3 regions of the Klebsiella sp. WOUb02 genome follow, and region 2 is predicted to be linked to each of the others. Evidence: riboswitches for the same ligand, from Rfam matches in the RefSeq annotation. Region 2 holds a riboswitch; each other region holds the start of a gene.
The links. A riboswitch is a leader RNA that binds a small molecule or an ion and turns the genes downstream of it on or off. The one in region 2 is predicted to bind thiamine pyrophosphate.
Positions count from the first base shown of each region.

Region 1 (3,267 bases), 1.7 Mb from region 2:
GCAGCAGCGCGATCGCGATCAGCACGCAGTCGGTGAGGCGGCTGTGCAGGCGATCGTCGGGGTCGCGCCAGCCGCGAACGTGGGTCACGCCGATCGCCACGGCCTTGCTCAGGCGCTGGCTGAGCAGCACCAGCCCGAGGCAGCAGCCCATCTGGATCAGCGCCAGCATCGCCGCGCGGGCCGGATCGTAATCAAAGCTCAGCGCCTGGTAGATCGCCAGTTCGATAGTGGTGGCCCGCGGGCCGCCGCCAAGGGAGAGGACGGTAGCAAAGCTGGCGAAACAGAGCATAAAGATCAGCGCCGCCACCGGCGGAATTTGCCGCCGCAGCCACGGCCACTCTACGAAGCGGAAAAAGTGCAAGCCGCGCATGCCAAGCTGGGCCGCCATCTGCCGCTGTTCGCCGGGTATATTCTCCAGCGCCTGCAGCAGCAGGCGGGTCGCCATCGGCATATTGAAGAAGACGTGCGCCAGCAGAATTCCCTGCAGCCCGTAAGGGGAGAAATCCCACCGCCATCCCAGCGCGCTAAATGCCGCCGCCAGCCAGCCCTGACGGCCGTAAACGCTGAGGATGCCGAATACCGCCACCAGCACCGGCAGGATGAGCGTCATCGCGCACAGGCGCAGCAGCAGCGTGCGGCCGGGAAAGCGGCGCCGGTAAAGGGCGCGGGCGAGAAAAATAGCCGGCGCCACCGAGAGCAGCGCCGAAAGAGACGCCTGCCAGAAGGAGAAGCGGACGACGTGCCAGAGATAGCTGTCGCGAACGATCGCCTGCCAGGCCGCCTCCGGCGCGCTGCTCCAGAGCGCCAGAAAGGCGGCCAGCGCCACCGCGACCAGCACGAAGGCGGCGGCCAGGCCCGGCAGCAGCCAGCCGATAGCTAGCGGCTGACGGCGCGTTGCCATGCGTTAATCCAGTTCTGCCGTTCGCCAGCGACCTGCTGCGGAGTGAACTCCAGCGTGGTCTGCGGTTTGACCAGCGTGTCAAAGTCGGCGGGGAGCGTCGCCTGGGTAACCGGATACATCCAGTTGCCGGTCGGGATAGCGTTCTGGAAGCCGGGAGAGACCATAAACTTAAGGAATTTTTCCGCCAGCTCCGGCTGCCTGCTGGCCGCGGTGCGGGCCGCCACTTCGACCTGCAGGTAGTGGCCTTCGCTGAAGCCGGCCGCCGCGTAGTTATCCTTTTTCTCTGCGATAATGTGATAAGCCGGCGAGGTGGTATAGCTCAGCACCAGATCGCTTTCCCCCTTCAGGAACAGGCCGTAGGCCTCGCTCCAGCCTTTGGTCACGGTGACGGTTTTCGCCGCCAGCTTCTCCCAGGCCTGCGGGGATTTGTCGCCGTACACTTTCTGCATCCACAGCAGCAGGCCGAGGCCCGGCGTGCTGGTGCGCGGATCTTCGTAGATCACCCGCCATTTCTGGTCGCTCTCAACCAGCTCTTTCAGGCTTTTGGGCGGGTTCTTGAGCTTGTTTTTATCGTAGACGAAGGCGAAATAGCCGTAATCAAAGGGGACGAAGGTATCGTTGTTCCAGCCGCCGGGGACGGTGAGCGCGTCGGTTGGCACGTTGCTTTTGGCGAACAGCTTGCTTTGCGCCGCCGCTTCCAGCAGGTTGTTGTCCAGTCCGAGCACCACGTCGGCTTTGCTGTTTTTGCCTTCCATGCGCAGACGATTCAGCAGCGAGACGCCATCTTCCAGCGCCACGAACTTCAGCTCGCAGCCGCAGTCGGCTTCAAACGCCTTTTTGACGGCCGGGCCCGGGCCCCAGTCCGCGGAAAAGGAGTCGTAGGTATAAACGGTGAGAACGGGCTTAGCCAACGCGGGAGCGGCGACCAGCACCAGCAGCGGGAGTAATTTTTTCAACACTTTGCACCTCACAAAAAAGGGGTGGCAAAGGATTTTGAGTGAGCCTCAAATCCCTTCGCCGGCGTTATCCGGATCAGGTTCGACGGGTATTTTCTCAGCCCATACGCTTCACCCTGCAGGCAGCCTTGATGCAGCCTGAATGATATCGCGTACGTTTATTAGCACCCCGTTGAGAACGGCGACCAGTGTAATGATTTTGTTAGCGGACCGAAAGGGCTTAAGCGTCCGCCGGGGAGGGCGCTAGGGTTCCGGCGGCGCAAACCACGCCGATTTAAAATCAAACCAGCCGAGGGTATTCATTCTCACGCCGCGCATGCTGCGCTGCCCCTGGATCATCAGCCAGTGGTGGATCAGCGGTACGATCGTTTGATTGGCCAGCAGCTGCTGGCTCCAGGTGGCCGGGTTTAGCTCGCCCGCATGCCAGCGGCCGGCATCCTCCTGCCAGTCAATCGGGATGCAGTGGCGAATGAGCGGGACTTCATACAGCCAGGCGAACAGGGAGAAGTCTATCGGCAGGGTAAAGTTGGCGCTGTTTAGCCAGATGTCGCTGACCACCTCGCCGCGATGCCACTCCGCGTACTCCAGCTCCCGAATCTCCAGCCTGACCTGATGCTCGGCCAGCAGCGTCGCCATAATGGCGCCGATCGCGCGGTGCTCAATATGGTCCTGGTAATAGGTCAGCGTCACCGACTCCAGGCCCGCGGGTTTCTCGCAGGCCTGGCTGCGCGCGTGGTGCCAGCGCGGCAGCAGGCCGTAGGCCGGGAACCAGTTGCCCTGGTAGTGTTCGCCCGCGTGGTAGAGCAGGTTCGCCGGCTGGAACAGATAGCTCAGCCACTGGCGCACGGCGGCATTGGCGCCAAGCGGGCTGCGGGAATCAAACAGCAGGTAGTAGCAGCCTTCTTCCAGACGACTTTCGACGGCTTTCTCGCTCTGCGTGGTGCCCTGCAGGGTTAAGCCGCCGTTCGACTCTTCGCCAATCTCCGGCAGCACCCAGACGTTGACCTCATCAATTAACGCCCGATAGCCGAAGTAGTCGTCGAAGGCATGGATCTTTAGCTGGCTTTGGTTATTGCGCGCCACCGCATAGGGCCCGGTGCCGATCGGCATCGCGGAGAAGTTCTCCATCGACTGCCATTCGCGCGGCAGTATCACCGCGGAAACCTGGCCCAGCAGCCACGGCAGCCAGCGGTCCGGCTGTGTCAGATGGATATCCAGCGTCCAGGCGGTAGGCGAGATGATGCGCTCAATATGGGAGTAGAGCGGCAGGGCGCTGCTGCGCTGCAAAGAGGAGATCACATCCTCCATTTCCAGCTCGCGGCCGTGGTGAAAGTGGATGCCGGGACGCAAAAAGAAGCGCCAGTGGGTGGGTGAGAGCTGCTGCCAGTGGTGGGCAATATCGGCTTCCAG
Region 1 is NZ_CP170110.1:2,831,508-2,834,774, reverse strand. Features, by position in the region: gene thiP (thiamine/thiamine pyrophosphate ABC transporter permease ThiP) at 1-901, opposite strand, end outside; gene thiB (thiamine ABC transporter substrate binding subunit) at 877-1,860, opposite strand; TPP riboswitch at 1,893-2,039, opposite strand; gene sgrR (HTH-type transcriptional regulator SgrR) at 2,101-3,267, opposite strand, start outside.
Region 1: linked by a shared signal. The riboswitch ahead of thiB (thiamine ABC transporter substrate binding subunit) and the one ahead of ABOC21_RS12335 (TenA family protein) in region 2 are both predicted to bind thiamine pyrophosphate.

Region 2 (3,267 bases):
GCGGCCAAAGCGCTGCATAAACTCTTCGCGCTGCTCGGGATTCATCTGCATCCAGCGTTCATGCATGCGGCGACGCTCGCGCCCCATACCGAACATGCCCGGCCGGAAGCCGAGGCCGCCGAAGAGGATCCGCGATAGCGCCAGCAGACCTAAAGCCTGCCAAAAGCCGATGCTTTTAACCCCAAGAATGGCCGGCAGCAGCGCGTTCCACAGCGACATCACCACCAGGCCAAGTATCGCGACGATCGCCATGCCAACGATCAGCGGTTTGCCCATCCGATGGTGGCCAAAGCCGTAGTGACGGCGGTTTTCATGCATATCAAAATCTTTCATCTTGTTGCTACCTCATGACTGTCGTGAATAGTGACTGCTGATGAGGTAGACGAATGAGCCGGAGAAATATTGCTAAGAATTTTAAAAAACGGCGTAACTATATTTACGCGGTGAATTTTTACCGCGGCGCCGCTCGCTCAGCCAGGGCGGCATTGCGCCGCGCCTCAATATTTACCCACCAGGTGCAGCTTCACCTGATTTCGCCCCTCTTTCTTCGCCGCATACAGCGCCTTGTCGACGCGGTTGAACAGCTGGTCGATCTCTTCGTCATCCTGACGCGCGGCGACGCCAATGCTGACGGTAACCGGGCCGGGGCGATCCGGCAGCTGATAGCCGCTGACCGCGAGACGAATGGTCTCCGCCATTTGCAGCGCCATCTCAATAGAGCGTTCGGGAAGAAATAGCAGAAACTCCTCGCCGCCCCAGCGATATATTTTGTCCTGATGCGTCACCGTCGACTCAAGGATCCGCGAAATTGTCAGTAAATCTGCAGGCTCACTTCCGGGCAGGTGGAGAACGTCCCTTTGCGCATCTCATCCAGCGACATATCGCCGCTGAGGGTTCTGGAGGCCCGATTACCGTAGAGAATGCGCTCTTTAAAAGGGTGAACCACCCAGATGGGGGTGGCTAACAGGTCGAACATCGTGAATTCTTTTAATAGCATGCAGCTCTCCACCCGCCATACATCGTCAATCACTCATCCAGCCGCCTGTGCATTCATCGCCTGCTGGCGCAAAATCAAAGAAAATTAGTTAGAGAGTTCAAAGGGATGACGTAGAAGTGGCTATTATAGTCTTCTTTTAAATCGCAGACGGTGTCCAAGCCGGCAAAAATCAGCGATAAAATTTCCCGCACCTGCCCGCCCTTCACTCTTTAGCCAACCTGCTAGTGACGTTGTCACCTAAACCCCGCCCGCTCCCCGGCGCAATGAGCCGAAGCCGGGATTGTAATCAAAAAGTGAATGCCGTATAACATGGCCTTACCGAGGGGTGTCCCGTGAGGGCTGAGATGGCGTAAGCCGAACCCTTTGAACCTGATCTGGGTCATGCCAGCGAAGGGACGGGTCGGCAATTTTGCCAGTTTTCCGCCATTGCCTGTTCATACTTCTGCACGCCCGGATCTCCCCTTAATCAGGAGGTCCTGTGATTCTTCCCGCATTTACTCAAGGCATCTACGGTCGTCTGCGCCAGCAGGCGGGACGCGACTGGCAGCACTACGTCGCCCATCCTTTTTTACATCAGCTGGCTGACGCCACCCTGCCCGAACGCGCATTCCGCCGCTACCTGACGCAGGACTATCTGTTTTTGATCCACTTCGCCCGCAGCTATGCCCTGCTGGTCAGCAAGCTGCGCACGCTGCCGGAGATGCGCGCCGCGGCGGCCTCGATGAACGCCATCCTCAGCGAGCTGCCGCTGCACGTCAGCTACTGCGACGGCTGGGGGCTGGATGAAGCGACCATGGCCGCCGAGCCGGAGGCGTCTGAGACGGTCAACTACACGCGCTACGTACTGGATATCGGCCACTCCGGCGACGCCCTGGATCTGCTGGCCGCGCTGATGCCCTGCGTGGCCGGTTACGCAGAAATTGGGCTCGGGCTGCTGCACAATCCGCAGACCCGCCTGAACGATAACCCCTACGCCTCGTGGATCCGCAACTATGGCGACGAAGGCTACCTCAACGGCGTCAACGCGGCGATTGCCCTGCTGGAAACCCTCTGGCAGCAGCGCGGCGGCGAGTCGAGATTCGCTGAGCTGAGCACCATCTTCACCACCGCCACGCGCCTGGAGGCCAACTTCTGGCAGATGGGGCTGAATGCGGTAACGGAGGCGTCGGCGTGACGCCCCCGGCCATCCACGTCCGGGAGCTGGGTTTGCGCTTCGGCTCGCGGGTCATTTTTGCGGATTTATCGTTCGATATCCCCGGCGGGCAGTGGGTCTCCCTGCTGGGGGCCAGCGGCGCGGGAAAAACCAGCCTGCTGCGCATCATCGCCGGCCTCGCGGCGCCGACGTCCGGCCAGGTGTACGCCAGCGACGGACTGCCCGTGGCGAAACGGCTGGCGTGGATGGGCCAGAAGGACCTGCTCTACCCGTGGCTGAGCGTGCGCGATAACGTCGCCCTTGGCGCGCGCCTGCGCGGGGAGCGCGTTGACCGTTCGCGCGTGACAACCCTGCTGCGTCAGGTCGGGCTGGAGCAGTGCGCCGACGATCGCCCGGCGGCGCTCTCCGGCGGCATGCGCCAGCGCGCGGCGCTGGCCCGCACGCTGTATGAAGACCGCCCCGTGGTCTTAATGGATGAGCCCTTTTCCGCCCTCGACACCATCACCCGCACGCGCATTCAAACCCTGGCGGCGGAGCTGCTGGCCGACCGTACCGTGGTGCTGATTACCCACGATCCGATGGAAGCCTGTCGGCTGAGCCACCGCCTGCTGGTGCTCGCTCCGTCCGCGGGCGGGATCGACGATTCGCACCATTTATCTGGCCTGCCGCCGCGGGCGGCGAACGATCCCGCGCTGCTTGCCAGCCAGGCGGAGCTGCTGCAGCAGCTGATGAGGGCCGACGGATGAGGGGCAAACTCTTGCGCGGCGCGGTGGTGTTTAGCGGCCTGCTGCTGGTCTGGTGGCTGGTGACCTGCAGCGGGATCCCCGCCTTTCTGCTGCCTTCGCCATCGGCGGTCGCCGGCGCCCTGTGGCTCAACCGCGCGTATCTCGGCTGGCATACCCTGGTGACGCTAAGCGAAATTATCAGCGGACTGCTGCTCGGAGTCCTGCTCGGCGTGGCGCTGGCGCTGTGCATGATTATCTCGCCGCGGCTGCAGCGCTGGCTGATGCCGCTGGTGCTGACCAGCCAGGCCATCCCGGTGTTCGCTCTCGCCCCTCTGCTGGTGCTGTGGTTTGGCTTCGGAATGAGCGCCAAGGTGATGATGGCGGTGCTGGTG
Region 2 is NZ_CP170110.1:1,133,682-1,136,948, forward strand. Features, by position in the region: gene ABOC21_RS12320 (hypothetical protein) at 1-333, opposite strand, end outside; partial or broken gene ABOC21_RS12325 (GGDEF domain-containing protein) at 498-845, opposite strand; gene ABOC21_RS12330 (hypothetical protein) at 812-997, opposite strand; TPP riboswitch at 1,309-1,410, shown strand; gene ABOC21_RS12335 (TenA family protein) at 1,476-2,171, shown strand; gene ABOC21_RS12340 (ABC transporter ATP-binding protein) at 2,168-2,896, shown strand; gene ABOC21_RS12345 (ABC transporter permease) at 2,893-3,267, shown strand, end outside.

Region 3 (3,267 bases), 900 kb from region 2:
TGTCCAGCGGAAGCGTGGCGCTGCGTGAAGCGCTGAATCTGTGCGCTTCGCGTCATGAAAAGCTGGTCGTTATTGATGCCTTGAGCGACGAGGATCTTATTACGATTGGTAAGGCCTGCGCCGGGCAGCGTCTGCTGACCGGTGGTTCCGGTATCGCCATTGGCCTGGCGCATCATTTTATTGTCAAGGGCGAAGCGAAAGGGAGTACCGCAAGCGTGCCGCATATCGACGGGCCGGAGGCCATTCTGGTGGGCAGCTGCTCGACGACCACGCTCGGACAAATCGCCGAACATGCAAAACGACATCCGGTCATGATGGTGGCCGTAGATGACGCGATGGCCGGAAGCGTAAGCTCGCACGACCTGGTGAGATTTGTGATGGATAACCGGGGTAAATCGCCGCTCGTTTTCACTTCCGGTGATAAGGCGGAGGTTGCCCGGGCTCAGGCGGCATACGGGCGAGAAGAGGTCTCGGCAACGCTCGAAACGCTGTTTGGCGAAACGGCTCGCGAACTGGTCAGCTGCGGTATTCGCCGCCTGGTTGTCGGCGGCGGCGAGACATCCGGAGCGGTGGTTAGCGCCCTGAATCTGGACTCGTTAATGATTGGTCGCGAAATCGATACCGGCGTCCCGGTGCTGGTCGCGCCCGGTGAACGCCCGATCGCGCTGGCGTTGAAATCCGGAAACTTTGGCAGCGCGGATTTTTTTGCCAGGGCTATTAATACGCTGCGTGGCTGAGGAGGGCGGGATGAGTAGCAATTTACGCTTTAGCGCAAATTTGAAATGGCTGTTCACCGAGTTACCGTTTACAGAACGTTTTCATGCCGCGGCAAAATCCGGGTTTACGGCGGTCGAATATGCCTCGCCTTACGAATTTCCGGCCGCGCGACTGAAAGCGTTGCTGGATGAGCATGGCCTTAAACAGATCCTCTTTAATACGCCGGCCGGCGAGCCCGGCACGGTAAAAGCCTCCGGGCAGGCTTGCCATCCGGATAGCATCGCTGCATTTCGCAATGATTTTGACCGGGCGCTGGATTATGCGGCAGGGCTCGAATGCGCCATGATCCATCTGCAGGCGGGGATCCGCCAGGCTGGAGTGGCGCAGGAGCGAGCCCGCGACACGTTTGTTGAAAACCTGCGCTGGGCGGCGGAACAGGCGTTGCGGCGTCATCTCGACATTGTGCTGGAGTCTATCAATCCGCATGATATTGCCGGTTTTTTTCTGCAACGGCAGTCCCAGGCGCTGGACGTGATACAGCAGGCGGGGGTGTCCAATGTCGGGCTGCTATTTGATATCTATCACTGCCAGCGCGGTGAGGGGGACGTTACGACGAAGATGCGTGAATTTATGCCGTGGATTAAGCATGTTCAGGTGGCGGAGTCGCCTTCCCGCAATGAGCCTGGCGAGGGGGAACTCAACTGGCCTTTCCTGTTTAATGAACTTCGTACCTTACAGTACGCCGGCTGGATTGGCTGTGAGTATCGCCCTAAAGCGGGTACCGAAGCGGGATTGAGTCTGGTTATCCCGGTTTAGCTAAAACCGCTGCATCGCGATGAGACAGAAACGTCTGGCGGGCGGGGTCAGTCCAGCGGTGAGCCTTTTCGTCTAAGAAGGGGAGATTTAGCCGGCTCACACCCGCTGTCACTCGCCCGCCGGGGGCGCTTTTACCGTTTACAAGACTTCCCGCTGGCATTACTATCCTGAGCAGGGATTAATGAAGAGCATTAATCGCAATCTTTTGATTTTAGAGTAAATGACTCGGGGTGCCCTTCTTTGTGAAGGCTGAGAAAAACCCGTACCACCTGATCTGGATAATGCCAGCGTAGGGAAGTCAGAGACCACAAGGTCGTTGCTTCTTCATCGCCTGGCTGGAGCAAACGATGCAAGCTGAGCCACTGAACCCCGCGCATATTGCGCATCTGCGACACCTTTTTCGCCGCCACTCCCCCCTAATTCACTGCATGACCAACGACGTGGTGCAGACGTTCACCGCCAACGTCCTGCTGGCGATTGGCGCTTCCCCCGCGATGGTGATTGACCCGCAGGAGGCCAGCCAGTTTGCCGCCGTTGCCGATGCGCTGCTGATTAACGTCGGCACCTTAACCGTCGACCGCGCCGACGCCATGCGGGCGGCTGTCCGTAGCGCGCAGCAGGCCGGCAAGCCGTGGGCGCTGGACCCGGTTGCGGTCGGCGCGCTCACCCTGCGCAGCGAATTCTGTCGCGACCTGTTAACCCTGCAGCCGGCGGCCATTCGCGGCAATGCCTCGGAGATTATGGCCCTCGCGGGAATGAGCGGCGGCGGGCGCGGGGTCGATACCACCGATACCGCGGCGGCGGCGCTGCCGGCCGCTCAGGCGCTGGCGCGTCAGCTGAACACGGTGGTGGCGGTGACCGGCGAGGTGGATTACGTCACCGACGGCCAGCGCACGCGCGCCGTCAGCGGCGGGGATCGCCTGATGACCCGCGTTGTTGGCACCGGCTGCGCCCTCTCTGCGGTCGTTGCCGCCAGTACGGCGCTGCCCGGCGACCGGCTGGAAAACGTTGCGGCGGCCTGCGGCCTGATGAAGCTGGCGGGCGGGCTGGCGGCCCGTCAGGGCGGCCCGGGTAGCTTTACCCCGGCGTTCCTCGATGCGCTGTACGAGGAGGAGCAGCAATGAAGCGAATTAACGCCTTAACGATTGCCGGCACCGACCCCAGCGGCGGCGCGGGGATTCAGGCCGATCTGAAAACCTTCTCCGCCCTCGGCGCCTACGGCTGCTCGGTGATCACCGCGCTGGTGGCGCAGAATACCCGCGGCGTACAGTCGGTGTACCGCATCGAGCCTGATTTTGTTGCCGCCCAGCTGGACTCGGTGTTTAGCGACGTGCGCATCGATACCACCAAAATTGGCATGCTGGCGGAAACGGATATTGTCGAAGCCGTGGCCGAGCGGCTGGCGCGCTACCGGATCGCCAACGTGGTGCTGGATACGGTGATGCTGGCGAAAAGCGGCGACCCGCTGCTCTCTCCCGATGCGATCGCGACGCTGCGTACCCGGCTGCTGCCGCAGGTTTCGCTGATAACGCCCAACCTGCCGGAGGCCGCGGCGCTGCTGGATGCGCCCCACGCGCAGAATGAAAAAGAGATGCTTGAGCAGGGCCGGGCGCTGCTGGCGCTGGGCTGCGGTGCGGTGCTGCTGAAGGGCGGTCATCTGGACGATGCCGAAAGTCCGGACTGGCTCTTTAGCGCCAAAGGCGAGCAGCGCTTCACCGCTCCGCGAATCAGGAC
Region 3 is NZ_CP170110.1:231,907-235,173, forward strand. Features, by position in the region: gene otnK (3-oxo-tetronate kinase) at 1-737, shown strand, start outside; gene ABOC21_RS07785 (hydroxypyruvate isomerase family protein) at 748-1,533, shown strand; TPP riboswitch at 1,750-1,846, shown strand; gene thiM (hydroxyethylthiazole kinase) at 1,881-2,657, shown strand; gene thiD (bifunctional hydroxymethylpyrimidine kinase/phosphomethylpyrimidine kinase) at 2,654-3,267, shown strand, end outside.
Region 3: linked by a shared signal. The riboswitch ahead of thiM (hydroxyethylthiazole kinase) and the one ahead of ABOC21_RS12335 (TenA family protein) in region 2 are both predicted to bind thiamine pyrophosphate.